Regions from separate parts of the Castellaniella sp. FW104-7C03 genome, predicted to be linked through region 1. Evidence: predicted binding sites of a transcription regulator. Region 1 holds the regulator's gene; the other holds the start of a gene.

The links. Region 1 encodes NrdR, which represses ribonucleotide reductase genes. Its sites were predicted from a motif close to CACNANATNTNGTG; they were not measured.
Region 2: ABS758_RS02445 (ribonucleoside-diphosphate reductase subunit alpha) is a predicted target of NrdR. The motif match lies at 8,334-8,347, and genes of this name have one in related genera.

The regions. Positions count from the first base shown of each region.
Region 1 is NZ_JBELOK010000008.1:154,392-170,117, reverse strand. It holds gene ABS758_RS11265 (FAD-dependent oxidoreductase) at 1-571, opposite strand, end outside; gene ABS758_RS11260 (DsrE family protein) at 683-1,138, opposite strand; gene soxB (thiosulfohydrolase SoxB) at 1,168-2,877, opposite strand; gene ABS758_RS11250 (TlpA family protein disulfide reductase) at 2,892-3,410, opposite strand; gene soxX (sulfur oxidation c-type cytochrome SoxX) at 3,488-4,126, opposite strand; gene soxA (sulfur oxidation c-type cytochrome SoxA) at 4,139-4,954, opposite strand; gene soxZ (thiosulfate oxidation carrier complex protein SoxZ) at 5,016-5,330, opposite strand; gene soxY (thiosulfate oxidation carrier protein SoxY) at 5,388-5,855, opposite strand; gene ABS758_RS11225 (c-type cytochrome) at 5,925-7,055, opposite strand; gene soxC (sulfite dehydrogenase) at 7,039-8,409, opposite strand; gene ABS758_RS11215 (GlcG/HbpS family heme-binding protein) at 8,537-9,034, opposite strand; gene ABS758_RS11210 (MBL fold metallo-hydrolase) at 9,172-10,149, shown strand; gene ABS758_RS11205 (riboflavin synthase) at 10,159-10,791, opposite strand; gene ribD (bifunctional diaminohydroxyphosphoribosylaminopyrimidine deaminase/5-amino-6-(5-phosphoribosylamino)uracil reductase RibD) at 10,830-11,999, opposite strand; gene nrdR (transcriptional regulator NrdR) at 11,986-12,453, opposite strand; gene glyA (serine hydroxymethyltransferase) at 12,489-13,733, opposite strand; gene ABS758_RS11185 (YbhB/YbcL family Raf kinase inhibitor-like protein) at 13,819-14,451, opposite strand; gene tyrS (tyrosine--tRNA ligase) at 14,473-15,699, opposite strand.
Region 2 is NZ_JBELOK010000002.1:96,581-112,306, forward strand. It holds gene ABS758_RS02420 (UvrD-helicase domain-containing protein) at 1-775, shown strand, start outside; gene ABS758_RS02425 (helix-turn-helix transcriptional regulator) at 797-1,114, opposite strand; gene ABS758_RS02430 (PhoX family protein) at 1,542-3,488, opposite strand; gene ABS758_RS02435 (AraC family transcriptional regulator) at 3,717-4,523, shown strand; gene ABS758_RS02440 (ribonucleotide-diphosphate reductase subunit beta) at 4,561-5,658, opposite strand; gene ABS758_RS02445 (ribonucleoside-diphosphate reductase subunit alpha) at 5,737-8,241, opposite strand; gene ABS758_RS02450 (4Fe-4S binding protein) at 8,539-9,969, opposite strand; gene ABS758_RS02455 (FTR1 family iron permease) at 10,046-10,903, opposite strand; gene ABS758_RS02460 (cupredoxin domain-containing protein) at 10,926-11,273, opposite strand; gene ABS758_RS02465 (iron transporter) at 11,275-11,811, opposite strand; gene phaR (polyhydroxyalkanoate synthesis repressor PhaR) at 11,985-12,557, opposite strand; gene phbB (acetoacetyl-CoA reductase) at 12,562-13,299, opposite strand; gene ABS758_RS02480 (PHA/PHB synthase family protein) at 13,313-14,929, opposite strand; gene pgeF (peptidoglycan editing factor PgeF) at 15,067-15,726, opposite strand, start outside.

The DNA.
Region 1 (15,726 bases):
TGATGTGCTCGGTAGGCGACACAAAGCCACCTGGATAGCGTAAGTGCAAGTCTGTTTGCACACCAACGTCATCAACCCCAATTTTTTCGTAGTCGTATGAAATCCCCGGCGCCAGCACCAGAAAATCGTAGCGGATATCGCCCTGGCTGGTGAGCAGCGTTTTGCTGTCGCGATCCAGCCCCGTCACCGTGGCATTGAAGTAGATGTAGTGGTTGTTGACTGCCGCATCCAAAAAACTATGGTTGGCCAGAAACTCTAGATTGATCAGGCCCGCATACCAGAGATTGCTGGAAAAGCACGACGAATACATATCACGCCGCTCTACCAGCACCACATCAAAATCAGGGTTTTCTTTCTTGGCATACTTGGCCACGGTAAGGCCAGAGGTGCCGCCACCCACCACCACCAGGCGCGGGCCCTTGGCCTTGGGAAGGTCCGCCATGCGCGAGGCCTGCACGGCCGGGGCAGCTGATGCCTGCCCCATCGCGACAGTCGCCGCACCCCCGGAGCCTGCTGCTAAAGCAGCACCGCTGAGTTTCAGAAAATTTCTGCGATCGAGTTGCTGAGTCATGATGATTCCCCCTGTAAATAAGTGCGATGACTCGCACAGAGATCAGGACTCACACATCCCCAATGCGCGAGTCACATGATCAGGCTACCTGTTGGCTGATTCATGGTTGGCTCACGGCTTGATGTACGCGTAGCCTTCCTGTTGCTGAAGCTCGGTAAGACGAACAACCCCCGAGGGTACAAACTCGGCTTCCATGACGAAATCATCCGGTGTCTGCTTTTTGCGGCTCATGGTGATCTCGCAGACTTCGAAATGCACCCCGCGCGCCGCCAAACCAGCAATCAGCGGCCCCACGGTTTTGGCATCCTTATAGTCTGTTTCCAAAAACTCGATCCCATCTGCATGGGCAATCGCAACAATCTGGGTATTGGGCGCGGTATCCAGCTGATTGCGCATATTGCGCAAAGCAGCAAGGGCTTGCGTCTCGGCATCGTTGATGTGATACACCACCTTGGGCGTGACGTCCTGCTTGGCACTTGCCACTTTGTCCTGTGCCATCGCACTGCCTGAAGTGCCACCCACAGCCAGACCCAATGTCAGTGCCAATACGGATAATGAGTGTTTCATGAAGGATCCTCCTTGGGGGTCGGTTGGTATTAGAGAACGCCGTGGTTACCCTCTAGGCCCCTGACCTTGGGCTCGTTGAGCTTCACTGCGCCAATCGTTTTGCGGTCTCGCAGATAGCGGGCCACCACATCCCAGACGGGCTCGCCGTCGCCCTTGGCCGCCACCGGCGCCCAGCCGGCAACCTTGTAAGTTTTATCAGCATCAATCGGCTTGCCATTGAGCATCATCTCGCTGATGCGCTTGCCAGCGTCGGCCTTGGGGTCGATGGTGTATTCGAGGCCACCCACGCGCACCATGTCGCCGCCTTGCTGATAGTAGGGGTCTGGATTGAAAAGATTATCAGCCACGTCTTCAAGGATAACCTTGACCTGCGAACCCGGCATTTCGGTAAGGGTAGTGTAGGGATACGTGATGGCGGTTTGATCCATCAGGTTTTCCATGGTGATGTGGGCGCCCGGCAACAGGCTGGTTCCCCAACGGAAACCTGGCGAAAAAGCGATTTCAGCGTCTTTCTCGGCCAGCAGCGCATCCAGGATGACCTGATCGAAGGTGCCATTGAAATTACCCCGGCGATACAGAAGTTCGTCGGTGACAGCCAGGCTTTCGGCCAGCTTGTCGGCAAACGGCGAGCGAATCTTGTCTACCAGCGCAGCCATCTCGGGATCGGCCTCCAGGAAGTTGGAGAACACTGGCATCAGGGTATAGGAAAAATCAGCTACCTTGCCGTTCTTGACATCAAAATCAAGCACGCCCAGAAACTTGGAATTGCTACCTGCATTGGTAACCAGTGTCTTACCGCTGGGGTTTTCAACCACCACCGGCTTGGGCACGCCATCGTGCGTGTGGCCACCCAAAATCGCATCCAGGCCCGTGACGCGCGAGGCCAGTTTGAGATCGACATCCATGCCGTTGTGCGACAGCAGCACCACTGCCTGGGCGCCTTTTTTGCGAACTTCATCCACGGTGGCTTGCAACTGGCTTTCCTGGATGCCAAATGTCCAATCGGGCACCATATAGCCAGGGTTGGCAATCGGGGTGTACGGGAAAGCCTGGCCAATCACGGCCACCTTCACACCGTTCATCTCGCGCATCGAGTAAGAGGGGAAAACCGGATCACCAAAATCCGAGGTTTGCACATTTTGGGCAATGAAATCGATCTTGCCTTTGAAATCATTGTCGATGATCTCTTGCACACGATCGGCACCCAGGGTGAACTCCCAGTGGCCGGTCATGATGTCCACGCCCAGGGCCAAAGAGGCATCCACCATATCCTGGCCTTTGGTCCACAACGCAGTGGCAGAACCCTGCCAGGTGTCACCGCCATCCAGCACCAGCGCCCCTGGGCGGCTGGCTTTCAGGCGCTTGATAAGCGTAGCCATGTGTGCAAAGCCGCCCACCTTGCCATATTGCTTGGCCCCGTCTTCGAAGTCGAGACAGGTAAACGCGTAGGCCTCAGCGGAATCCGGTGCGATCCCGTAATGTTCGAGGAAATACTGGCCCACCAGGTGCGGCGGGCGGTTAAAGGCACCAGCCAAACCAATATTGACACTGGGCTCGCGAAAATAAATGGGCCGCAACTGGGCATGACAATCGGTAAAGTGCAAGAAGTGCACGTTGCCAAAACGCGGAGAATCATAGAATTTCTCTGCCGCTTTCTCGGCTGCGCTGGCCTGACGGGAGAACACCATTCCGCTGGCGGCTGCCACGGACAATACCTGTAGAAATTCGCGACGATTGATCATAAAAAATACACTTAATCTTCAGAGGTGGGCTTCCCGGCATATTTGATGAGGTTAAGGACATCCTCTTCGAACATTTCTCCGGGGATAATTTCAGCAACCTTCCCATCGGGCTGGACCACGATAATCTTGGGAATGGTCTTGGTCTTGCCAAACACATCCCGCAAGGCGGGGGTTTCAAGTGCCACAGGAAACGTATAGCCATGCTTTTGCATGTATTCCCGGGCCGGGGCGGCCTGTTTGTCGATAGTGACAGTCAGGATGGCAAGCTTGGAGCCTTTGGCGCGTTCGTAGAGCTTTTGCACATAGGGATTTTGCCGGGCGCAAAAGGGACACCACGAAGCCCAGTATTCAACGACAACGGGCACACCACGAAAATGCCCGGGAGGCAGTTGGGTTCCGTCCAGCAGCTGCACTGCCGGGATGTCGACGATGTCTCCCACCGTCGCGCCAGCCGCAGAAACGGACTGCAGGGGCATCACTGCCAGAGATAACACTGACAGGACAGCCAAAATTATTTTTGGGTTTCGCATGTTTCTACCCAACCCGTGTGGTCGTTGAAACGCCTGGCCCGGATAAACAAGCCAGGCGACCAAACACAATGCTGCGGTTAGTCCTTGTTGACGGGTGAGTCGAGATCCAGCAGGAACGCCATGGCATCCTTGATCTGGGTTTCGGTGAGAATGCCCGCAGCACCAAACCGCGGCATCACAGAGCAGGCCGAGTACGCATGGGAGTTATAAATCTTGGCCCATGTGTATTTGACGACTGCCTCGGAATTGCCGCGGATTTTGCCGTAATGCAGCAACGACGGGCCAATCGTGCCAAAGGCAAGCTCGGCTTTCGTCATCTGGTGGCAGGCAAAACAATTGCCACCGTTAGGCTTGCCAGGTTTGTCCGTAAACTGCATACCCTTGCCGGACTGGGCCAGTTTCTCGCCGGCTTTCCAGTCACCCAGATACTTGCCATCGGCCGGCGGCTTCACCGAGGCCAGCGCCGCCGTGGTGATTTTCTTGATTTGCTCGTCTGTCAGAGGTGTTTTGGTCATCTCTGCCTTGGAGCACATGGCTTGCATTGGCGACTGATCCAGCCGATCCAGCTTGACGTCGTTCTTGGCGCTAAACGATGCCTCAAGCACCTTTTGGACGTCTTCAGGCGAGGTGCCCGTAACCTGGTCGGCCACTGCGCTGGCCGACACAAATGACAAACTGGCCATGAGCGCAAGAGGGACAAGAATGATTTTTTTCATGAAATCCTCCGCTTATCGTTTGAGGCCAGGGGCAGCCATTTCGCCACCATCTGCCTTGACGGCCAGGAAGGTAAGCAAGTCGACTGACGCTTGTGAGCCGTATTTCAGGACTGGCATCCGCTGTTGGCGGAAGCAATCGTTAAGGCGCCATTGCATGGTGCGCAAAGCCCCTTGAGACACGCGATAAGCAGGCCAACTGGTATATGCCGCCCGGGCTGGGCCGGTCTCGGTGAGATTGGGGAGGTCTTGCAGACGAATCCGCTGATTGTCTACCCCGTGACACGACGCGCAGGAGAAGTCATAGGGGCCACCGCGAAAGTAGAAAATCTGCTTGCCGCGCTCGTAGGCTGCTTTCTCTTTGGGATGGTCTTGGGGAACCTTGATGGCCGTACCCTTGGATTGGGCGACAACATAGCCAACCAATGCCTCAATTTCAGTTTCGTAGTCGGACCGACCCGAAAACGGCTTTTTGATGACTTCAGCGCGATCTCGGCCCTGAAGATTGACCATGCAATACACCAGCCTGGATTCAAGATCCATAACTTGATCTGCGTCCTTGAAATAACGCGGCATATGCGCATAGGCGTCTTTAACCACACCTGCGCCCATACCGAGATCACATTGTTCCAGGGATGCCTTTTTAGGCCCCTTGGCTTCTTTCCAGAGCTCCTCGCCATTCATGACAATCAGATCTGCCGGGTTGCCGCCCTCGCCCAACATCTCCCGATACTGTGCAATGCCGTCTGCGGCGCTGTCTGCGGCAATCGCCGAAACAGGGAGTGCAACGGTAAGGAATAACCCCATGACCGCTACACGGATTGGCTTCATTCTCATGTCTCCCGCCTCCGTGATGAATTTATTTATGCTTCAAAACCCAAGGTGCGCAGGGTTAACGGATTTTGACCGAGTCACTGCGTTCATCACCTTTGTTGTCTTTCCAGGACACCGTCACAGCATCACCTTTCTCGCCACCCTTGAAGCGGAAGGAGAGGAATGGGTCGCGCGACACTGCCGGACCCCATTGCGCGTTAAGCACAACCTTGTCGTTCCATTTGGCTTCGACGAGATCGATAAAGTGAGCTGGAATAACCTTGCCTTCGGAATCCTTGCGCTGGCCGGTTTCCATGATGTGGCTCATGAGAACCTTGACTTCGGTGTGGTCGTCGGTTTTGGTTGCGCGAATGCGCATTGGTCTGCCTGCCATGATGCTTTCCTTGATAAATTGAATCTGTAGGTATGGGTATGTTGCGTGCGAAGGCGATCAGCCGCCGCAGCCGCCCAGCGTGACCTTGATCTCTTTGTGCGCGGTGTAGAACTTGCCCTGGGACTTCACCAACGCGTACACATCCGAGGTACCACCCATCTTGATCCGCGTAGACACATACGGCAGCGTGCCTTCGGGGATATCAAAACTGGCGGTCAGCGTGTTGGGGTTTTTGGGCACCAGGATCGAGATCTGCGTGACTTCCGGCAGATCCGAGCTGATGACGATAGGCACTACGGCGCCGTTTTCAGCGATGTCCGGGGCCTCGAGATTGATTTTGTCGCTTTCAGAAGCAGTATCGCCGCCCAGGCCTGCAACCGCACCCTTGATATCGGTGGCTGTGAAAGCCTTTTCGTTCCATTGGGCCTGGGCAGCCAGGGCTTCTTCGGGCCGCAAAATGCCGGCGCTGACGGCCAGCCCCAGAATCGTACCGAGCTTGAGCACGGTCCTACGCTGTTGATTCATTAGAATTCCCCTATTGGTTAAGTAAAACGACCTTATTGTCGTGGTCAAGAATGGCACCCCGAATGGGTATCACTTGGACGTATTGGTGAGTATCCACTCGACCAGTTCGCGAGCCTCTGCGTCAGTAACATTGGGATGCGGGGGCATGGGGATTGCGCCCCATACGCCGGATCCACCCTTTTGTATTTTGGTGATCAGCTTGCCCACGGCCGCCTCATCACCGTTGTATTTATCGGCAACTGCCACAAACGAAGGCCCCAGAACCTTTTTGTCGCGAGCGTGACAGGCAACACAGCCGTTGTCGGAGAGCAGCGTACTGATGCGCTCGGGCGTAGGAGCAGCGGCATCAGCAGGCTGGCCCGCACCAGCCTTCGAGGCATCGGCCAAGGTGGTGCGTGCATGCGCGCGCGCCGCTTCGACGTTCTCTGCAAGCGTGCCCTTGAGGACCGGCTCGATAGAATCCACACCACGCACAGGCCCCACAATACGCATCTGCGCAGCCAGATCACCATGGGCATCCCGTGCCAGGTGCGGAAGCTCGGACGAAGGCTTTCCAGTGGTGTCGCAGTCTTTCATGCAGGCCGTGTTGTGCGTGTCTGGCTTGCCATCGACATTCCATAGCCCATCCCAGCGCTTCATACCATTGCGATTGGGCATTTTTTCCTGGACTTCTGCTATGTTTTTATTTGACAGGGTGAAATCGGAAGGAACGACTTCAGCCAGATTAAGCAGATACGCCAGTACTGCATAGACTTCGTCGGTTTTGAGCGATTTTGGATTGTCCCAGGGCATGGCCCGATGGATATAATCCCATAGGGTAGAAACCGTGGGCACTTTCATGAAGGTGGTGCGCGACGGTTGCCCGCCCTTTACCAACGACGCAACATGCCCTGTTTCGATGTCTTCAGGCGTGGTGCCGCCCACCAGCGGCGTAAACACGGTGTTTTTCTCGCCAAAAGAGCCATGACAGGTGGCACAAGTGGATTCCCAGATATCCAAACCCTGGTCGACTGTGCCGCTGCCCTCGGGCAGCCCTTTGAAATCAGGCCGGACATCAATATCCCAGGCCTGCAGTTCTGCCGCCGTTGCTGCACGGCCCAGATTGAAATCTGGATGTACGGATTCGGCGGCCATCAGCGGAGAGGAAAAGACCCCAGCCAGTGCACAGGCCCATGCCGCTTGCCTAGTCCATCTGAACATTGAAGACCTCCCCGGTTTCAGCGACTTTCCAAGATTGAATGGCGTTGTTGTGATAGATGGATCGGGAGCCACGAACCTCGCGCAACTGGTGATAACGCGGTTGCACAAAGCCCGTGCTGTCGGTGGCACGGCTTTGAAGGATGACAGGCGAACCGTCCCAGACCCAGTCGATGTTGAAACGAGTAAGGCATTTGTCGAGCACGGGGGTCTCAAGCCGGGCAGGTTTCCAGTTGCGTCCGCCGTCGAAGGACACATCCACCTGCTTGATCTTGCCGCGGCCAGACCAGGCCAGGCCGCTGACGTTATAGAACCCCTTGCCCATCATCACCTGCCCCCCAGAGGGCGAGGTAATGACGGATTTGCACTCTTGGATGGAGGTGTACTGGCGATGAATGCCGTCGGGCATCATATCGACGTAGTGCACGGCTTCGTCTTTGGTGGCCCAGGGCTTGTCGCCGACTTCGATGCGGCGCAGCCACTTGACCCACGACACCCCTTGCACACCTGGCACCACCAGGCGCAACGGATAGCCGTTTTCGGGGCGCAGCATTTCGCCGTTCATCCCCCAGGCAACCAGCACGTCATCCAGGGCGTTATCCATATTGATGGTGCGCGTCATGCTGGAGCCGTCGTTGCCTTCTGCCAGCACATAGCGTGCATTTTTGATGTCTGCACCACAGTCGTCGAGCAACACCTTGAGCGGCACGCCCGTGAATTCGCAACAGGACAGCATGCCATGGGTGTACTGGACAGTAGGCACTGCGCTGTTGCCCCACTCCATGCCCGTGTTGGCACCGCACTCGATGAAATGCATGCGCGACACCGCCGGCAAGCGCATCAGGTCGTCCATGGTGTACACCTTGGCTTCCTTGACCATGCCATTGATCATCAGGCGATGCTGTTCGGGATCAACATTGACCCAGCCCTGGTGATGCCGCTCGAAGTGCAGCCCCGACGGGGTGATGATGCCAAAAAAACCCTGGAGCGGCGCAAAGGCCACCGAGGCCTGATCGGTTTGTGTCAGGCCAGGCGACTGCCGGCGCTGCAAATTGGCCTCGTAGGGTGAGGGCTGACCATAGGGTTGGTAGGCCACCGGGTTACCCAGTTGGGTACTCCAGGGGCGTGGCTCGAGGATCATGGGATCCCCTTGGGCGGCGCTGGCAGCGTGGGCCAGCGCCGGCACGCTGGCAAAACCGGCGGCGGCAGCCATGAAACTGCGTTTGAGAAAACCTCGCCGAGCGTCATCCAGACCCTTGCGGCTGATTTCCGTAGCGAGATCGGAGGGCACGAAATTCTCAGGTGCCTTTTGCAGGCGGCCCAGCGGCACCGATCTTGTGTCCTGACGACGCGTCACGCTATTCTCCACTTAATGACGATATATCATTTGAGAATAAGCTAATAATTAAACGCAATAAATCAGGGAAATTACCCCAAATTCAGGCTTGACGTAAAGTAAATTTGCCTTTAAGCATTGATCTAAATCAAAAATCCAGATCATCCTGAATCACATCGATACCTGCTTGCGCGCAAGCGCGATCGAGGTCGCCGCCAGGCGCACCTGACACCCCAACCCCACCCACCACAGCACCAGCTGCCTGGATGGGCAAGCCACCCCCCAGTGCCAGCAACTGGCCAACAAAGCGAATACCCGAGGTCGGCTGCCCAGCATCAGTGGATTGAGCCAGGTCGACAGTATCCATGCGAAAGTTGGCTGCGGTATAAGCTTTGCGCGTGGCGGCTTCGGTGGTGTGTGCACCCGCATAGCGATCACGCATCAGGGCAATGGGCACACCGGTGCGATCGGTGACCGCAACGGTAACCTGATAACCACTATCGCGGCAGGATTTCATGGCCCCTTGCACCACCTGCATGGCGGCCTCAGGGGTGAGGGTTTGGCTGGTGTAGGTGAGGTCGTTGGCCAGCACAGGACTGCTGAGTAATACAACGGACGCAGCCAATACAGGAATACGGATATTCATCGTGATCTCCCCCAAGGAAACAGGACGTCTCTTGTGTGTTTATATAAACATATGACATGATCATGCATGAAATTAGCCAAAAATGGAATAACGGGCAAACCCCAGCCAGCACGCTGTAACACCTAAAGGCACGCAACATGACACGGTTTTTGTACATCGCTCTCCTGATCACAAGCAGCATCGGCTTTCTGGCAGCGGGCCCAGCCCGCGCGGCCAGCGAAACCATCTCCCTCACCCCCATCAAGGCCAGCGAGCATGTCTATTACTTCCAGGGCGTCAGCGGCATGGCCACACGGGCAAACAAAGCGTTCATGTCCAACGCCGGGTTTGTGATCACCCCGGATGGTGTGGTGGCATTTGATTCGCTGGGCACGCCGGCCCTGGGACAGGCCATGCTGGATGCTATCGCCAAGGTGACCGACCAACCAGTAAAACACGTCATCGTCAGCCACTATCATGCCGACCACTACTACGGCTTACAGGCCTTTAAAGCCGCGGGGGTCGAGATCTGGGCGCACGAAAGCGGGCAGGCCATCCTGGCCGACGAAGGTGAAACCCAAGAGCGCCTGGCACAGCGCCGCGCCGACCTCTCGCCCTGGGTAAACGAGCAAACTGTCCTCACTCCGGCAGATCGCTGGCTGGATTTCGCCCACGGCGACACCATCCAGTTTGAGATGGGCGACGTGAAATTTCAGCTGATCAACATGGCCGGTGCACACTCGTCGGGCGACATCATGCTGTACGTCGAGAACGACCGTGTGCTGTTTTCCGGTGATCTGTATTTCTCGGGACGGATTCCCTACGTGAGTGACGCAGACAGCAAAGCCTGGCTGAAAGCCATGGATCGCATGCTGGACTTGAACCCCGTGATGGTGATCCCCGGCCATGGCATGGCATCTACGGACACGGTCAAGGACATGCAACTTACCCGCAATTACCTGCTGTACTTGCGCAAAACCATGGGCGACGCGGTTGAAAACATGACCGACTTTGAAACCGCCTACAAAAACACCGACTGGAGCCGGTTCAAGGACTACCCAGCCTTTAACGAAGCCAACCGCCTCAATGCCTTTGGCCAGTACCTGGTGATGGAACGCGAAAGCCTGGGGCAATAAGCGCCTTGCTTAGTGCGGGGCGCTGGGGTGTTGCATATGGCCCACCATGCGCTCAACGTACCGGGCCAGCATGTCGATCTCCAGATTGACCAGGCTGCCCACCTCAAGTAGCCGCAAGGTGGTCATTTGCAAGGTGTGCGGGATCAGGTTGATCGAAACCTCCGCACCCTGCTCGTCATCGATCACCTGGTTCACCGTAAGGCTTACGCCGTTAACAGTTAGCGAGCCCTTGTAAGCCACATATTGCGACAAATGCGCCGGCACCAGCAGACGAAATTCAATCGATTCTCCGACGGGATCCAGCCGGGTAACCTTGCCCACGCCATCGACATGCCCGGATACCAGATGGCCGTCCAGGCTGTCGCCCAGGCGCAGGGCGTGCTCGAGATTGACTTCACCTTCAGCATCCAGGCCACACGTGCGCGCCAGGCTCTCGCGCGAGACATCCACCTCGAAAGCACCTTCATGCAGGGCAACCACTGTCATGCAGGCACCCTGTATTGCGATTGAATCGCCCAACCGGGCACGTTGCAAAGGCAGGTTGCCGGCTTCAACCACAAGACGGACACCGGCGGTTTCGGAGTCTCCTAGCGGGCGAACTTCAGTAATACGACCAAGCGCAGCAACAATACCTGTAAACATGATGTCTGATCCACGAGAGAATTGAGGTTGACCGGGGCTCAGGCCGGGCGATCTGTCAGGCCGCAGGCCAGGCGCAGTGCCTGCCAGTGGCCGGGATGGCGCAATCTAAGGCGCAAATCGGCACCCATGGGTTGGGCATCGAGAAACTGAAACCGGTAGGCATGATCCAGAGACGTCAGTGGCTCTGGCAACGCGGCCAGGCTTTGGCCATCGCCCACCACGCTGGGCGCCATATACGCCACCCACTCGTCGACATGCCCACCGGCCACCAGCGCGCCCTGCAGCCGGGCGCCGGCTTCGACATGGACTTCATTGATTTCGTTATTACCAGCCCAGCGAAACAGGGCGGCAAGGTCTAGCCCGCCATTTGGGGCCGTGGGCAAGACGATCACCCGTACATTACGGCTGGCCAGGCGCGCCGCCTTGCCCGCGTCTGCGCGGGCAGTGAATACCCAAACGGGATCGCCGTTGAACAAACGGGCTTGCTCGGAGATGATGAACTGGGTGTCGAGCACCGCCCGCACAGGCTGGCGGGGCGTAGATACAGCCCGGACATCCAGCAGCGGATTGTCTGCCAGTACTGTGCCAATGCCGGTAAGCACCATGCCGGCGCGTGCACGCCAGCAATGGCCATCTGCGCGGGCCACATCACCGGTGATCCACTGAGATCGTCCATCGGCCAGTGCCGTACGGCCATCGAATGAGGCGGCGGATTTCAGCCACACCCAGGGTGTGCCCCGCGTCATGCGGGCACAAAACCCCGGATTTTGCGCCAGTACTTCTTCGGCCAACAGGCCTGTTTGTACGGCGACGCCCGCGGCCTGCAGGTGTGCAATCCCCTGTCCGGCCACCTGAGGATTGGGATCCTGCATCCCCACCACAACGCGCGAGATGCCAGCAGCCACCAGCGCATCCGCACAGGGCGGCGTACGCCCCTGATGGCTGCAGGGCTCGAGGGTGACATACGCGGTGGCACCGCGCACATCGATGTTTTGCTGTTGGGCCAGCCAAAGGGCTTGTGCCTCGGCGTGGCGTCCGCCTGCCTGCTGGGTGCTGCCTTCGACCAGCCAATGGCCGTCGCGCACCAGTACACACCCCACCCGAGGATTAGGATGGCTGACAAACAAGGCCTGCTCGGCGACCGTCAGTGCACGGCGCATCCAACGGTGATCTTCGGTGTACTGGCCGGACGAATCAGCTGGGGCCATGGTCGTGTCCCTTGAATTCATCGATCGTATGGACGAACTCACGGATGTCTTCGAAGCTGCGGTACACGGATGCAAACCGCACATAGGCCACTTGGTCGAGCTGCCGGAGCTCGGCCATGACAAGCTCGCCGATGTGGTCGGATGGGACCTCGCGCTTGCCGCTGGTGAGAAGTTTTTCTTGGATACGCACGACGGCTGCGTCCAGCGCCAGCGCACTGACAGGCCGCTTGCGCAACGCCAGCGCCATGCTGGCGTGCAATTTTGATGGGTCAAAGTCAGCCCGGGTGCCATTGCGCTTAACAACGGCCGGCATCATGAGATCGACGCGCTCGTAGGTGGTGAAACGCCGATCACAGGCAGTGCAGCGCCGCCGGCGACGAATGGTGTCGCCTTCTTCGGAGACTCGCGAATCTACCACCTGGGTGTCAGCGCAGCTGCAAAACGGGCACTTCATGGGCGTTTCGGGCGCCTTTCGGCGCCCGTCCTGTTTTAGCGGTACACAGGTAATCGGGTGGTGAGCTCGTGAACCCGCCCACGCACTCGAGCGATGTTCTCGGCATCCTGAGGATTGTCCAGCACATCGGCAATCAGGTTACCGGTAAGCTCGGCTTCGGCTTCTTTGAAACCACGAGTGGTCATGGCCGGGGTACCCAGGCGAATGCCACTAGTGACAAAAGGCTTTTCGGGGTCGTTGGGGATGGCGTTTTTATTGACCGTGATGTGTGCTTCGCCCAAGACTGCCTCGGCCAGCTTGCCGGTGATGCCCTTGGCACGGAGATCAACCAGCATGACATGGCTTTCAGTGCGCCCGGACACAATCCGCAGGCCACGCTTGACCAGCGTGTTTGCCAATACCTGTGCGTTGGTAGCCACCTGGGCGGCATAAGCCTTGAACTCGGGTTGCAGGGCTTCGCCAAAGGCGACTGCCTTGGCTGCAATCACGTGCATCAGCGGCCCGCCCTGGATACCCGGGAAGATTGCCGAATTGATGATTTTTTCGAACTCGGATTTCATCAGAATGACGCCACCCCGCGGCCCACGCAGCGATTTGTGGGTGGTGGTGGTGACAAAATCGGCATGTGGCACGGGATTGGGATACACCCCACCAGCCACCAGGCCGGCGTAGTGGGCGATATCCACCATGAACAGGGCACCATTATCGTGCGCGATGCGGGCCATGCGTTCGAAATCAATGCGCAAGGCGTAGGCAGAAGCGCCCCCAACAATCAGCTTGGGTTTGAGCGTGCGAGCGAGTTCTTCGAGCTTGTCGTAGTCCAGAACCTCGTTGGCATCCAGGCCATAGGAGTGGAAATCGTAAAGCTTTCCTGATGCGTTGACAGGCGACCCGTGGGTAAGGTGACCACCCTCTGCCAGGCTCATGCCCAGCACCGTATCACCGGGCTTGAGCACCGCCATGTAGACACCCTGATTGGCCTGCGAGCCTGAGTTGGGCTGCACGTTGGCGCATTCGGCGCCAAAGATCTCTTTCACCCGATCGATGGCCAGTTGCTCGACCACGTCGACAAATTCGCAACCGCCGTAGTACCGCTTGCCGGGGTAGCCTTCAGCGTACTTGTTGGTAAGCTGGGTGCCCTGTGCCTGCATGACTGCGGGGCTGGCGTAGTTTTCGGATGCGATGAGTTCGATGTGCTGTTCTTGGCGGACATTTTCTTGTTGAATGGCAGCCCAGATAGCGGGATCAGCCTGGTCAAGGGTGCGGGAGCGGACAAACATGAATGATCCTGGAGACGAGGAATAAAAGGGGCCTGCGCGCAAGCACGTGCAGGAAATCAAATCATTCTAGCGCGAAGCACGCCGCTTACAGCGCATGCAGGCGAGGATTGAGCGTGTAGGTTCCGGTGATCGATGCCTGATCCAGGATATGGCCCTGCATGGCGGCCAGGACTTCTGCACCGCCGAAGCGCCCGGAGATTGGGAGTTCGGCAATATCCAGGGCATAGACCGTAAACACATACCGGTGCACCAGCGCGTCGTTCCAGGGTGGGCACGGGCCGTCGTAGCCGAAGTAGTCGCCGTTCATGTCGCGATCGGCAGCAAACCACTGGGTATAGCCATTGAGCCCCTGCCGGGTGTTATCCAGGGCCAGGGGCCCCGCCTTGCCACGAGGTGTAATACCTGCGCCATAACTGCCTTCAGCCAGGGTGCGGACGTCTGGTGCAATATCCACCAGCACCCAGTGATAAAAATCGGTGCGCGGCAAATCGGCGGGGACCTCACGGCCTGGCTGATTGACATCATCGGGACGACTGGGCACGTCGGGGTCGACTGCCAGCACCACAAACGAGCCCACCCCTTCGGGCACGTCAGACCAGGCCAGATGCGGATTATTGTTACCCGCCAGAGCGATATGGGACTGCGGATCGATGCGCCCAAAAGCATTGCGTTCGGGCATGATCCCCTGATCGGGAAAGGAGTTACTGTGCAGTTTCATGGGCCCTCCGGAAAAAACAGCCTAGGTCAGGGTAACCCGGGCAAACTTGCGCTTGCCAACCTGCATGACATACGTACCGGCTGGAAGCTGCAAGGATTTGTCTTCGATTCGATCGCCATCGATGCGCACGCCACCTTGCTGGATGTTGCGCTGGGCTTCGGAGGCAGACGCTGCCAACCCGGACTCGCGCAGCACTTTAAGAATACCCATAGGCGCAGCGCCCACCGTGATTTCTTGCAGGTTCTCGGGGATGGCGCCATCCCGAAACTGGGCATTGAAGTTCTGGAGCGACTGGGCGCCCTTGCCTGTGCCGTGGAAGCGATCAACGATTTCTTGCGCCAGCATAACCTTGGCGTCCCGCGGATTGCGTCCCGCCGTGATTTCTGCCTGCAGGACGGCGATGTCTTCGAGGGACCGAAACGACAGGAGCTCAAAATAGCGCCACATCAGGGTGTCCGAGATAGACATCAACTTGCCAAACATAGAGTCTGGCGCCTCGGAGATGCCAATGTAATTGCCCTTGGACTTGGACATTTTCTCGACGCCGTCAGTGCCTTCGAGCAGCGGCATCGTGAGGATGCATTGGGGCTCCTGGCCATATTCTTTTTGCAGCTCGCGTCCAACCAGAAGATTGAACTTTTGGTCGGTGCCGCCGAGTTCGAGGTCGGCCTTCAGCGCAACCGAATCGTATCCCTGCAACAAAGGGTAGAGGAATTCGTGCACAGAGATAGGCACACCGCCCTTGAAGCGACGCGTGAAATCGTCGCGCTCCATCATGCGGGCCACCGTATAACGCGAAGCCAGCTGGATCAGGCCACGAGAGCCCAATGCATCACACCACTCGGAGTTATAGCGGATCTCGGTACGGGCAGGATCCAGTACCAGGCTGGCCTGGGCATAATACGTTTTGGCGTTTTCCTGAATTTGCTCTGGGGTAAGCGGCGGCCGGGTGGCATTGCGCCCACTGGGATCACCAATTTGCGCGGTGAAATCACCGATCAAAAAAATGACGGTATGACCGAGATCTTGTAACTGGCGCATTTTATTGAGCACCACCGTATGGCCCAGATGGATATCTGGCGCGGTGGGATCAAGCCCAAGTTTGATGCGCAAAGGTGTGCCGGTTGCGTGACTGCGCGCAAGCTTGGTGGCAAATTCGGAGGCAACGAGAAGCTCGTCGCAGCCGCGCTGAGCCACACGCAGATCGTGCGTAATCTGGGGGTCTTCAGGGGCGCTGGGGGACGACATGATACTGGCTTTATCAGAAAAATTAAA
Region 2 (15,726 bases), on a different contig from region 1:
CGACGCCTACCGCGAAGTACGCGATATTCTTCAAGCCAAAACCACCGACACCGGTGCGCACCCATACAGTGCCATCGTGGTCGACGAAACCCAGGACTTCGGGCCACAGGCTCTGTTGCTGCTACGTGCCATGGTATCCCCCGGCGCGAATGACCTGTTTTTTGTCGGCGACGGCCACCAGCGTATCTACAGTCGCCATCGCGCCGTGATGAGCCACTGCGGCATTGAAATCCGAGGGCGCTCTCGCAAGTTGTACCTGAACTACCGGACCACCGACGAAATCCGCAAGCAGGCCGTGGCCCTGCTGGAGGGCTGCGAAATCGACGACCTGGACGGGGACCGCGATGAAGACTCCCGCTACAAGTCTCTGTCTCACGGACCAGCACCCGAAACCATCGCCGTCGCCGGTCTGGAAGCCGCTGCGCAAAAGACCCTCGAATTCATCCAGGCATGGCACAAGCAGGCCGGCGAACAGCCCCTGTCGCTTTGCGTCATTACGGCGAACAAAGCCGCACGCGACGCCCTGGCCCAGGTACTGAAGAACTCCGGCCTGCCCTGCGCCACGATAGAGGCACAAAGCAATCCCCAGCATGAACCAGGGACGATTTATCTGGCCACCATGCATCGAGCCAAAGGGCTGGAATTCGATGGTGTCGTAGTCGTAGCTCCCACAAGCTACCTTGGTGCCCCTGAAGAAACTGGCAACCAGCGTAAGCTTCTGTACGTAGCCCTGACCCGCGCCAAACGAGGGGCGCTATTGCTGAAGATGGGGTGATGCCCTGTCAGAAACCGGCCTTTAACGATTACCTGAAGATTGACCCAATGACGAAGCTGCGAAGGCGTTACCCAAGTGAAGCCCACGCCGCCTGACCTGCTCGGCTTTTGTCGGGCGGCCTCTGCGGGGCGGCACTTTAACGGGCTGCTCAACAGGGACAGACCTACGTTGCACTTGTTGTCTCAACCAGACGTCGACGTCGTCTTGCCGGAAGCGGACAAGTCGGCCCAATCTGAAAAATGCCGGCAGGTTGCCGCCCGTGCAGATGCGGTTGTAGATTGTCTGCTCCGAGAGTTCCAGCATAACGGCAAGGGTTTTCGGAGAAAGGAGTGCTTCCATAGGTATGGCTATACGGTACGCAATCACATGACTGCCTACCGTATAGCCACCGATTTACCGCGACCTACTTGACGTGTTTTTTAGGCTGTTCACGGCTGCAGCATTGCTGCAATTTTGCTGCAATTCACCCGGTAAACCGGGGTAAAATGAGGTAAGTCAGGGTAAGCTACATCGTTGATTTTATTGGATAAGCCACTGATTCATCAGGACTTTTTTCGGCCTCATAACCCGAAGGTCATAGGTTCAAATCCTATCCCCGCAACCAGATTTATGGATGGGTCGGCAACCAATTGGTGCCGGCCCATTTTCATTTCTGCTTGGTACCACTCTGCCTTGTGCGTTGATGTTTCATACCACGGCCGGCGATCCATGTCTGGATGGTACAGCGAACTGCTGCCACATGGCTGGCAGTCGTGCCGCCCGCCGGCTAAGCCCCGATAATGCCCCCATCGTCCTTGGTGATGATCAGCGTCGCAGACCGCGGCAGGGACGCACCGCCGTCGGGCCAGTGGCTGTCACCGCCCTCGCCCGGATGCTGAATGTTGATGAACATGGCCTTAATGTCGGGGGTGAAGGTGATACCGGTAATCTCACACTGCTTCGGGCCAACCAGAAACCGGCGGATTTCCTTGCTGACAGGATCGGCACACAGCATCTGGTTATTGCCCTGGCCCTGGTAGTCGCCCGTGTTGCTGTACTTGCCGTCAGTCTGTATCCACAGGCGGCCATGCGGGTCAAAGGCGAGGCCATCGGGGCTGTTGAAGGTGTTGTCGACATTGATGTTGGCCGAGCCGGATCGCAGATCTGCACGATCGGTGTATTTGACGGGGTTACCGGCCAACACAAAGATATCCCATTCAAACGACTCCGCAGCCGCATCGCCACCAGCTTCACGCCAGCGCACGATCTGGCCATAAATGTTCTTTTCCCTGGGATTGGCGGGGCCAGCCGCAGCACGCTTGGTATTGTTGGTAAGGGTGACATAAACCTCACCGGTCTTGGGATTCACGCTGACCCACTCGGGCCGATCCATTTTCGTGGCGCCCACGGCATCGGCTGCAAGGCGCGTGTGGATCAGAACTTCAGCCTGACTGCTGAAGTTTGTGTCTGCGGCAAGCACGGGGTTCGCCTGCTTGTCCAGCAGAATCCATTCACCCCGCCCTGCATAGCGTCCGTCGGCCGAGGGGCCGTCACTGAATCTGGCCACGTACAGCTTGCCGGAATCCAGCAGGTCAGCGGTTTTACTGCCCTCGCGATAGTGGCCCTCGGATACAAACTTGTAGATGTAATCATCAGCCTGGTCATCGCCCATATAGACGACGGCGCGCCGGTCGACCGCCAACGTAAAGGCGGCATTCTCGTGCTTGATACGCCCGAGCGCCGTCCGTTTTTTGGGCATGGATGCCGGATCGAAGGGATCGATCTCCACGACCCAGCCAAATCGGTTGGACTCGTTGGGTTCCTTAGCATAGTCGAATCGCGCGACGAAATCCTCCCAACGGTATTCGGTTGAACCGGCCGCCAGACCATAGCGCTTCTGGGCTGTGTTGCGCGTATCCTGCCCTGATGTCGTGCCGAAATAGGTATTGAAGTTTTCCTCACAGGCCAGATAGGTATTCCACGGCGTCCAGCCATTGCCGCAGTTATTGAAAGTGCCAAGCACACGCGTGCCGCTGGGGTCAGCACTGGTTTTCAGCCAATCATGGCCAGCAGCCGGACCACTCAGTTGCATCGCGGTAGAAGCGGTGATGCGCCGGTTATAACGCGAGCCAGCCTGAATGCTCCATTTTCCGTCGACATTCGCGGCGACGTGAATTACCGACACACCGTGGGCATTCATGGCCTTGTCGGCCTTGTCCGCCGTCCAAGGCTGCGTCCCATCTGCCCCAAACAGCCAGACATAATTTCCGTCTTCGACAGTTGTGTATTCGTGATTGACGACCAGCAGCCCCTCATTGTTTCGTCCATCCATAGCAAAAAAATGGATGCCGTCGTGGTTGTCACCCACCTGCAATGCCTGTGCCGCCGCATCATCGCTGCCATCGGCCTTCCACGCGGACGCAGGTGCAATCAGCGGCGTGCCCCAAGGGGCAAATACAGTAGCGGTATAGCCTGGCGCAATTTGTACCGCATCGGCAGTGGACAAAGGGATGGCGGTGAATCCAAGCAAACGTGAAGGCTGCGGTGCGGCACCGCCCACGCCTTTCGCCTGAGCGGCGGGCAATCCTCCCAGAAACAGGGCGGCGGACAACCCAATTCCGGATTTCAGGAAACCACGGCGGCTGAACGCACGCTGGACCACATCCTGGAAGTGCTCGCCAGCGGAGGTATTTGTTGGCAGGTCTTCGGAATCGATCGGGTAGGACGAGGACATGACTGGGTTCCGTACAGAGTCAGGGAAAGAACTCCAGTATCGGTGATGTTTGTTGCAGGACGATGACGGGGGGTGATCACCAAGAACCATACAAAAGAACCGCCAAAGCACTTTCGGGCTTACCCGAAGCGGGCTTGCCCAAAAGCGCTCCGGCGGTTCGGGGCTCTCGAACAAGAGAGTAAACTGGCTGAAAAATTATGTCTGGCGACAAAGCGCCATAAAATATCGATGAACAGACAAATCCCTATCTTGCCCGCGGATAATCTGATCAAATCGCTGCCTCGCCCCGTGTTTGGCCATGTGGATAGCCAGCCCAACATGATTATTCCCGGCCCGCACCAACATCCCTGGGGCCAGCTGACCTACGCCCTGCAGGGCCACCTGCAGGTCTGGACACCCTACGCCCGATTCATCGCACTCCCACAGCGGGCCGTGTGGATTCCTGCAGGCGTACAGCATCAGGTCTACGAATCATCTCCGGCTGAAATCCGCAGCCTGTATCTGGACGGCGCCGCATTGGGACTGAATTGGGCCGCTTGCCGTGTCCTGGCTATCGACCCTCTGCTGCAAGAACTGATCCGCCGCTTCAGCACGATCCCGGTAGAGTACGATCTGACAGGGCCTGATGGACGCCTGGCTCAGGTGCTGATAGACCAGCTGGTCATCAGTCCTGATGCGGGTCTTGTACTTCCGTGGCCATCCGACCCACGCTTGCTGACCCTGTGCAAGCAACTGCACCACCAGCCAGACGAGGCGCCTACCCTGGCGCAATATAGCCGGCAGCTGGGGCTCTCAGAAAAAACCCTGACCCGTCTGTTTTTGCAACAGACAGGCCTGGGATTCAGATTATGGCGCCAGCGCGCCCGCCTGGTGCATGCCCTGCCCCGCCTTGAACGCGGCGAGCGCATCACCGATGTGGCTTTGGCGTGCGGCTACGAGAGCCTGTCATCTTTTATTGCTGCATTTAAAGAACACACGGGGCAGACGCCCCGTGAATTTGCCTTGCGCAACCAGCAACGCCACGACGGCACCTGACCAGCCCCACAGGCCAATCAGGCGTTAGCCGGCAAAATTAGAATTCGTCGTCAAATACCACGCCCTCGTCGGTACGGCGCATCACACCAACCTTATAAGCCGCAATATCCTGCTCTTGCGGAGAAGCCTGGGTTTTGCTGATATTCAGCCATTTCTCCATGTACTTGAGCGGGTTGGACTGCGGAAACTCGTAGCGGTCAGTCTGGATACCCACAGTGTTGTAAACATCTTTGGCGCAATAGAGTGTCCAGGCTGCCAGACGATCTTCGTTCATGCCGACAAGCTCGCGCCCTTCAGAGAACAGGTATTGAATCCAGTCGAGCTCGCTGTCTACGACTTCGGTGATCAAGGCCTCGATTTCAAAATGGCATTGCTCAAAGGCCTTACGACCACGTTCGGTACGCAGCTCGTGCTGCAGCACTGCACGGTCGAGCTCGGCGTGGATCTCAAGCTCATCCTGGGCGATTTTCTGGATTGCCTTGCCGATGGGCTGAAACATGCCGGTATCGCAGATGGCAAACGTGACAGCAAATGAAGCCATGAACTGGATGCGTTCCATGCAGAACAGCGCCACTACCATCATGAACACCGTATTGTAGGTATCCTGATCGTTGGGAAGTTCGCCTAACGCATATTTGTGTGAGGCCGCGTAGCCTTCACCAAAGGCCTTGACGACCCGTGACAACCGGGTATGCGCCTGCTCGACACTGAGGATCTCGTCGATGATGGCTGAGGGGTCATCAAAGGAGTTGCGAACAATCTCGGAATAGGTAGCCGCATGAACTACTTCGTTGTCGGAGATGCGCTGCCAGGCCGCCCAGAGCTCGGATGAGGTAATAAACGGCGCCAGCACCGGTGCAATGGCGCGCGAGGCCACGCTGTCGGCTTCCCATTGCCACGCCAGCGTCTTGACCATCATGTCGTATGTGGCGCGCGGGCAGTTTTTGAAGTCGGCGTTGCAGGAGGAGTAGTCAAACTCGTTTTCGTCCCAATCGAGCGATTTCTGGGTTTTGTACAAGGACCAGATCTCTGGGTAGTGACGATTGATGGTGTCAAACAGCCCCTGCTTCTCGCCCAGGAACAGCAAAGGTTTGGCGTAATCCTGCTTGTTGTAGTTGAAGACGCTATCAGACATGATGTGGTTTCCAGAAGATGATGAGGCACACGCTGGCTGCACCACCAAGGGTGCCGCGCCAGCGCAACAGTATGTGGATTACAGGGTGCAGCCGCCCTCGCAAACAGGATCATCAGGATCGGGCTCGCCATGGGCAACTGCTTGTGCCTGTGGCAGGCTGATGCCGGATACAGCCAGTTTGACGAAACCTTGCGCCGCCGGGAAATCCGCTACTTTTTTCATGCCCGCAGAGGTTTTCTGGTTCATGTAGTACTTGGATTTCAGACCCATCTTGACCCGGTAGAGGTAGTTTTGGATCATCTCGGTGGACTCGATGCTGGCATCGCCAATGACCTTGCGGTAGAAGTCGGCGGAAATACCCTGGTCTGTCCACTTCTGGATAATCGCGTAGATATCGGTCATATCCTCGGTGGGGACATCCCAGGCGGATTCGTACCATTGGCTCAGGGCATCGCCTTCGGGGGCAGCCCAGTAATTCACCCGCTGGTTATCCGTCTTGATCATGGTAAGTTCGCGGATCGGATACACACCGTTGGTGGTGCCAGACGAGTTGGCCGAGGTTTCTGTGGGCATGTGCGCTGCCACCACCGAGTTGCGGATCCCTCCGTTGGCGATGATTTCAGCACGCAGGGCTTCCCAGTTGTAGTGATTTTTGAAATCGGCAATCTTGTCGATGTTGCGATTGTAGGTGTCGGTGGGCAGCCAGCCGTCCGGCCATTTGGTTTTGTGCATCCAGGGCGCATTGCCTAGTTCGCGGCCCAGCTGCAGGCTGGCCCGTACCAAATGATAATAATGTCGCTCGGCAATCCAGTGAATGAACTGCTTGCCCTCGGGCTCGGTGTAGCGCTTGTGGTTTTTGGCCATCAGGTGCGCCACACCCAGCATGCCCACACCCGCATTCAGACGCGCCTTGGAGGTTACCCCCACGTGCGGGAGCTCGTAGTCGGCCAGGTGAATGCATTTGTCGATCATCAACAAGGCGTAATAGGCGACTTCTTCGTATTGCTCATCGGACTCGATGTTGGAGACGACGATACCCGCCAGGTTGCAGGTGGCAACCTCGGGAGACGAACGGCGCTCGATGCGCGCAATGACGCGGCCATCTGACAGCACATCGCCCGCCACGAGGTCTTCGAGGTACACCGAACCGCGCTGAGTATCTACCGCACCGGTGCCAGGCTGCAAAGTGTGCATATGGCCGTCGGCATCGGCAAACTCGACAAAGGAGATATCCGTGGTTTGATAGAGCTCGGTAATGTGGTTGTACGGTGCCGTGGGCAGTGCAATCTCGGAACACAGATTAGAGCTGTAAATGGTGTTCTTGAACGGCGTGTGGCGGTTCATCTCATAGATGTTGTGTTCGTAGATGCGTCCGGTCTCGTTCCATTCGTTGATTGCGGTGATCAGGAGCTCGCGTGCATTGACGGTTTGCTTCTTGAAGGTGGGGTCTTGCTCGTATTTGGTGTAGAGGGCCTCGAAACGGGCCTCGTCATCGCTGTAGAGCGCATCGTAAAGATCGGGCGCCGTATGACAGTTAAACAGGAAGACGTCTTCGTTGCGCGCCACCTTGCGGGCAAAGAACCGGTTGCCACCCCACGAATAATCCATCCCGCGGATCTTGCGATCTTCGGTGGACATGGGGTTTTTCAGGCGCAGCAAGGTATCGACTTCAGGGTCGAAGATAGAGAAATAACTGGTGCAGGCACCACCACGGCCATTTTGCAGATTGGCCTTGATCTCGGCCACTACCGCACGCAGATAAGGCAGCTTGCCCTGGTGACGGATGACGCCCCCCCGGACGGGATCATTGACAGAGCGCGTTTGCAGGTAGGAACCAATACCCGCACTCATGTATGTCATGGTGTTGGCAATGTGATTGCCGACAGCAATCGAGCGGGCGGAGTCGCCCGACGCATACAGGCAGCAACTGGCGTACCCACGCAGCGGCGTACCCAGATTGATGTGATTGGGCGTGGGGGCGTTGATGCGGTTTTTGGAGAGATGCTCGTAAAACTTGGCCACGTCACGCATACGACGCTCGCGGGGCTGATTGACTGCCAGCGCCATGGCCATGCGCATATAAACAAACTGCGGAGTTTCGTAGTGTATGCCCTTGACGCGATCGGAGATGGCGTACTTGGAGCGATGCGTATGGATCTGATAGTGGGCGTATTCGAAATCACGTGTGTGATCGATCATGCCCTCGACCTGGAAGTATTCTTCTTCGGAGTAGTCGAGGAGCTCCATGTAGCCAAGTTTTTGCAGGCGCCGGTGCAGCGTGAGTACCGTGGGGAAAGCACCGTCACAGACGTCTTTGAGCTCTTTTTGTGCAAGCGCTGCATATAGCCGGCCTGCCATGCGGTTATACGACCAGGTATCGGCGTCGAGGCAGTGGCGAATCAGTTGTATCTGGAGGAACTCGGATGAGCACTCCTCGGGCATGTTGGTGACTGTTTCGAGCACCACGGATGACCAGTCGACGCGGTCACCCAGCGAGGTAGCACCCCATTCACCCCAGCCGTTTAATTTTGACGGAATGAATGGCTCTTTGCGTCCATCACGCTTGATAACGGTCTTGATCATGGGAGTAGTCTTCTTTTGTATGGTGGATAAAGAAAGTTGATGTCAGGCACGCCTACGCGACACCAAATCTTGTGTATATCCTACACGAAACACACCAGATGTTGTGCTTCAAAAATTGTCTCAAAGACACGCAAAAGGAGCCAAAAACATGAAAAGCAAGATGGGATAAGGCTTTGCAGACACGATGGTGCAGCAAATTTTTTATTTCCAAACGTTTCAGTTTGGCAGCCCTGAAAAAACGCAGCCAAGACAAAGGTTATCTTGACTTCTAAGGTGGCGTGGCGTCAATAAAAACGTTTACCAGAGTACAAAAAACAGCCACCAGGACCATAGAAAAGGCAGCAGGCCTGCGGCTACGGAAGCCACTACGCCCAGGCGACGCCCCAACTGCCGGGTACGCAATCCGGCCATACGCCAGACAAGTCGCAGGCTCCAGGCCAACGCCAGGCCCAGCAAGGTAAACCGCAAGGGATTGGCCCACCAGGTGGGTACGCCCTCGTGCTGCAGCAAGGTCAGTGTGGTGGCTGACAGGCCCAGAAACACGCCGATGCCAGCCAAGGGGATCAGCCCTTGTGCCAGCTTATGCACGCCCTCCAGGCGGCTACGCATCAGTTGGCCCACGGCATTGCGCACACCGGGCCGCTGACAGACAGGCAAGCAGCGGCTTGCCATCATCAGGCCCGCAAAAATGGCGCCCCCCACCACCAGCGCTGCACCAAAGATAAACACCAAAATGACAGCTCCATCGAGCCAGCTGAAACTGTCGTTGACCTCAGGGTAGTGAGTGAGCAGAAACCAGGGCGCGTTATCCACGAGCGGCCAATAGATGTCCCGGTTGACCAGCCAGGTGGCCGCGCCCTGCTTGAGCGTGACAAACCAGGGGCTGGCGCTCCATAAGAAAGCACCCACGGCCAAGCCCATCATGCCAAATACAATCAGCATGGTTTGCCAGCCGCTGCCTTCAGCGATATGGACGATTTCGACTTCAGGTGACCGGGGTGACAGCGTGATTGCACCCCGATAATCGCTGCAGCGCCCGCACATGTGACACTCGGCCGCACCCTGCATATGGCGCAGAGGCAAAAGCGGTGCACAGTTGATGGTTTCGGTACGCCGCACAGGGGCACGCCAGGCCTCGGCGTCCACCCGGTAATACCAGGGCGCCAGTTTTGCCAATGCATTGAAGACACCATTGACCGGGCACAGGTATTTGCACCAGACGCGTTTGTTGCGCCCGTACAGATAGCCCACAATCATCGCCGCAATGGTTGATCCCCCCAGGATGGCCGCCACCGCCCAAGGGTATTGATAAACGCTGACCAGCTGACCATAAATGGTGGTGAGGCTGAAGGCCACAAAGGGCCACCCGCCCCAGCGCATCCAACGGGGGATGGCACCACCCCGCCCATGCCGGCTGGCCCACTCGGTGAGTGTACCTTCGGGACAAAACAGCCCACACCAGGCGCGCCCCAGCAAGGGGATGGAAATCAGCACAAACGGCCACCAGACGCCCCAAAAGGCAAACTGGGCAACGATAGTCAGATTGTTGAAGACAGAGGCAGTGCGATCAGGCAACGGCAATACAGCCGGCACAATCAGCAAGGCCAGATAAACACCCACAATGATCCACTGCATGATGCGGATGGCCCGTTGGTGATCACGCAGAAAATCACCTACCCTGGCCACGCGCGTGCGCCAGCCGTACCCCCCGGAAGCAGCCTCTAGCATGTCACTCCCGTGCGCTGCAGTTCACGGCGCACTGCGCGCCCCCGGCGCCAGACCAACACCTGCCCCGCGTAAAACATCAGGATGACGCCGCGACTGATGCGTGGCTGGCACGCCGTGTTGGCGCAGGCGTCGAGCGACGCAACAATGCCAATACACCCACCCAGTACACACCCAGGACAAGTACCTGAGACAGCGCCGGATATGCCCGATAACCGGCGAAGTCGGCCAACACCTTGCCAAGCACACTATCGGTTGTCAGCCAGGCGCTGCTATCCCAGACAGGATCGATCAAGGTGGGTAGCACGCCAAGGGAAATCAGGCGATCGGTGGCAGACACCAGCAAAGCACCGGCCAGCAGCAACAACAGAATCTCGGTGATCTTGAAAAACCGTCGCCAAGTGATGATGCGCCCACCCAGCTGCAGGAGCCAGAAGGTGAATAACGCAACGAGAAACCCCGCCAACCCCGCCAGTGCCATTGATACCACTTGCCCGGCCTGTTGCGATGACAAAATGGTGCCATATAAAAACACCACGGTTTCACTGCCCTCGCGTGCAACGGCAATCATCACCAGTACCAGCAGGCCCCACCAGTGGTTTTGATCCAGCTGCTCTGAGGCACCGGACTCAAGCGCCCGTTTGAGGCCACGACCATAGCGGCGCATCCAGACCACCATTTGCACAACCAACCCACAAGCCACCAGAGCCATCAACGTCTGGAACCACTCCTGGCCGATATCCGACAACCAGGATGCCAGCCCCAGCAGGACCAGTGCCAGCGCCATGGCAAGCAGCAAACCTGCCCCCACCCCGCCCCACAGCCAGGGCAAGCCGCGACGCCCTTCGGGTGAGGCCTTCAGCCAGGCATACAAAATACCAATCACCAGCAGAGCTTCGACGCTTTCGCGCCAGACGATGAAGGCTACTTGTTCCATGAGACTGATCCTGACGGGGGATTCAAGGTTTGGGAAGAACGATCAGGGTGCCTTTCACCTGCGGATGAAAGTCATCAAAAAACGGATATTCGCCTGGCCGGGAAAGGTTTAAAACCACAAACGAGGTGACCCCCGGCCCAAGCACTTTCTCTTTGCGCAGGGGCAGACTTTCAAACTCGACGGCCTGGGTGCTTTCATTGACCAAAATGATTTTGAAACGCCCAGCGGGAACTTCCAGCTTTGAGGGCTGAAATGTACCATCAGACTTGAATGTCAGGGTATAGGCTGGCACCTCGGCCCGTGCAGCAGACAACGGTGCCAGGCAGGCCACCAGCAGTGCCAGACCTATCGCCATCCAACGGCTACGCATCTCAGTACCCACCCTTCTTGCCCGTTCCGGCAAAGACAAAGTCGTACTTCACTTCGAAGGTTTTAAACCACGGCGCCACACCGGTTTCTTTATCGACATGGCGGCCAAAATGATTGCTGGGCGCAGTTTCGGGTGAGCCGATAATAAAAGTGAGCTTGTATTTCCCGGGGCCCTCAAGCTTGACGTTGTCACCATAATGGGGACCATCATTGGCCACCATGGGCATCAGGTCGCCCTTCTGGATTTTGTCGCTGCCCTGCTTCTGGAGTACGTACTGAATATTGAGATACGGAGCCCATGCACCTTCGGGCAAGCCATTTTTGTTGTCGGCCGTCGCATGAATGTCGGCCTCAAGGTGAACGTCGGAATCTTTGGCGGCACGCATCATGCTGTCAGGTTGCATCTCGACGGGCTGCAGATACACTGCGGCCACTTCAAGACCATGGATTTCCTTGGGTTCGCCAATGGGGTACTCGGCAGCGATTGCCGATGTAGCCATACCCAGACCTGCCAACGCGATGAGCAACTTGCCAACCATATAAAAGACTCCGTAGTGATGAAAAGGAAGATAGTAAAGAGAATGATTCTCGTTATTTAACATCAAAAAACGGAGTATATGCAAGCACGAAAGGGGCTTGCAAAATAATTTTTTTGGCTGGCAAATCAGGCGCTGGCCATCCTGGCAACGCCTATCGTGCCATCACAGGATCTTTAGGGTTTCTTTTTTGAATCTGCGGGTGGTTGCCCTGGAAACGGGAAACCGGTGAACAGGTTGCGGGTTTGATCCTGCATTTGATCCTGCATCTGAACAAACACATTGCGGCTTTGTTCAAGGTAGCTGTTCATCATGTTTTGCAAGGCTGGGGTTTGCAGGTTCATCAGCTGGGCCCAGGCCTCAGGGCCAAAATGCTGCTGATATACATCCTGTGACTGATCAGTCATGCGATCCTGGATATCCATGAGCACCTGGATGTTTTTCTCGAGGAACGTGCCCATGACACCTTGCATTGCGTGCCCGTAAAACCGGATGATTTGCGCCAGAGCGGTGGCCGAGAACATCGGCACCCCGCCCGACTCTTCTTCGAGGATGATCTGCAGCAAAATGCTGCGGGTGAGATCATCCCCGCTTTTGGCGTCAACCACGCGAAAGACTGCGTGATCGAGCACCAGTTGCTTGATGTCAGACAGGGTGATGTACGCACTGGTTTGCGTATCGTAGAGCCGGCGATTGGGGTATTTCTTGATTAATCGCTCGGCAGGTTTGGAAGACTTGTTTTGTGGCATTTGTTTAACCCATGTGCAGGCCGCCGTTTAGGGAGAAATCGGCACCTGTTGCAAATCCGGCATCGTCAGACGATAACCAGGCAACAATCGATCCGATTTCCTCTGGGGTGCCCAAACGTTTGACAGGAATCGTGGCAACGATTTTCTCGAGGACATCCGGACGAATGGCACGCACCATATCCGTACCAATATAACCGGGTGAGACCGTATTGACAGTAACTCCCTTACTGGCGACTTCCTGGGCCAATGCCATCGTAAAGCCATGAATACCTGCTTTGGCTGTGGAGTAGTTGGTTTGCCCAAATTGCCCCTTTTGGCCATTCACGGAACTGATATTGATAATACGGCCCCACTGGCGATCCACCATGTCGTCGATCACTTGCTTGGTGACGTTGAACAGGCTGTTGAGGTTGGTGTTGATGACGGCACGCCAGTCGTCTTGAGTCATCTTGCGAAATACGCCATCGCGGGTAATCCCGGCGTTATTGACCAGCACATCCACAGGACCAAACTGCTCTTTGATCTTGATAAAGGCCTGGACGGTGGAGTCCCAGTCGGAGACATTGCCCACAGAGGCATTAAATTTGTACCCAAGGGCCGATTGTTGATGAAGCCATTTTTCGAAATCACGGCTGGGGCCACAACCTGCAACGACGGTAAAGCCCTCTTTGGCCAGGCGCTGGCAGATCGAGGTGCCGATACCGCCCATACCTCCGGTGACGTAAGCCAGTTTTCCGCTCATGGGATTCTCCTTTTTAGTCTGCTCTGACTGTGACATAGTGCCCGGGTGCGGGCTCTAGGATTGGATAGCGTTGATTGCCAAGCCGAACCGGCGCACGCCGCATCGGCCCCGAGTGCCCAGCCAGCCACTGCAGCCAATCGGGCCACCAGCTGCCTTTGGCATGTGTGGCGGACTCAAGCCACTCGGTGGGAGCGCTGGGCAAGACATCGACATCGGACGTCCAGTAGCCACGCCGACCGCGCTCTGGAGGGTTGACGACGCCGGCAATATGACCGGATTCTCCGAGGACAAAGCGCAACGGCCCACGCAGCAACAGCGTGGAGGCGTAAGCAGAGCCCCACGGCACAATGTGATCATCACGCGAGGCATATAAATAGCTTGGCATATCCAGCGTACGAAAATCGACCAACTGGCCACACACAGGCAATTGGCCTGTCTTGAGCCGGTTTTCGAGGTAGGTATTGCGGAAATACCAGGTAAAGAACGGGCCTGGCAAGTTGGTGCCGTCGGCGTTCCAGGCCAGCAAATCGAAAGCGCGCGGAGACTCGCCCATCAGGTAGTTGGCGTTGACGTAGTTCCAGACGAGCTCGGAGGGGCGCAGAAATGAAAAAGTGGTGGAGAGCTCTCGGGCTGACATGAGCCCGCCTGCGCCCAGTTGCTGGTCTCGGGTACGCGCATGCCATTCATCGACAAACACATCAAGGATGCCGGTTTCCCGAAAATCGAGAAATGTGGTGAGCAAGGTAAGTGCCGCCACCGGATCTTGCCCGCGCGCCCGCGCAACCGCCAGCGCAGTGGACAGCAGCGTGCCTCCTACGCAAAAACCCAGGGCGTTGATTTGCGGCTGACGGCTGATGTCGCACACCACCTGGATGGCTTTCAGGACTCCGTCTTCGATGTAGTTGTCCCAGGTCATGGTATCGATGCCGTCGGTGTCGTCGGGCCGCGGATTGCGCCAGGAAACCATGTACACCTGAAACCCCGCCTGCAGCGCATGGCGCACCAGCGAGTTGGCCGGCTGGAGATCGAGAATGTAGTATTTATTGATGCACGGGGGCACCATCAGCAAGGGCCGCCGGTGTACCTGAGCGCACTGTGGCTGGTACTGAATGATTTGCATCAGGGCATTTTGGTACACCACCGAGCCGGGTGTAATGGCCAGGTTCTGGCCAGGCACAAACGCGGTTTCGTCAGTTTGCGTAATACGCCGGCGATGAAGATCGTGCAGCAGGTTGGCCAGCCCCCGCTGAAGGGAGTCTCCGCCGGTACGCAACAAGGCCTGCCGGGCATCGGGATTGCTGGCCAGAAAATTGGAGGGCGCGGCGGCCTCGGCCCATTGCATGATTGAGAACTGCAGGCGCTCACGGGCGGAGTCTGCAACATCAGCAGATGCCGCCAGTTGCTGCAAGGCGCGCGTAAGAATCAGGTAGGCATGCGCAGAAAACAGGGCTTGGGGATCGTTGGCCCAGGCATCGGACGAAAACCGGCGATCAGTGGGCGGCACAAGCTTGCCCTGGGCCGTGGTTTGAAGAAGCGACTGCCAGGATTGCAGGAAATCAGCCTGAATGGCGGCGAGATGATCGACAGCAGCATGCGGGTTGGTCTGCTGTGATGAATCGGTAATTGCCATGACATCCCCCGCAAAGTGAAGCCGTGCTTCTTGATGTTGCTTTCAATCATTCTGACAGGCTGGATCAGGCCGTCAATCGGGGTAATCCGCGAGCATCAAGCCGTCTGGGCCCATCCTCATCGCTGCCAATGCAATGATCATACCAGCCAGGCAATGGTGGCCTGGCGCCCCGTCTGTTTCTGCCGCCGATACGAAAAATACCGATCTGTCTGCTGATAGGTGCATTCGCCGCTGGCTTCGATGTGTGCGACGCCCGCGCATTGCAGCCGCGCACTGGCCAGGCCCGCAAGATCAGCCAACCAGTGGCCGGGCCGCACGGACGGCATAAAACACTGTGCAAGCTGCGGATCCACTTGCAAAAACGCCTCACGGACTTCGGGGCCCACCTCGAATGCGCGGGGGCCGATGGCGGGGCCCAACCAGGCATGCCAGCCATGTGCATCGGGCGCCTGTCGGTGCATTGCCGCCAGGGTGTTTTCGAGCACACCCGCCACCAGACCACGCCAGCCTGCATGTGCCACGCCCAGTACGGTGCCATCGGCATCGGCCAGCACAACAGGCAGGCAGTCAGCCGTCAGGATGGCTAATGGAAGACCACGCTCACGGGTAATTGCCGCATCGGCGCAAGGACCCAATGCCGACACAAGTTGAACCGCTGCCGGGGGATTTGCAGTGTTGGGGACAGAGGCGCACCAGACCTCCGTGCCATGCACCTGATTAAGCCACTGGACGGACCCAGGCAAGGCCACCTGCAGACGAGCCCGGTTTTCCTGCACTGCAGACGGATCGTCGTGCAC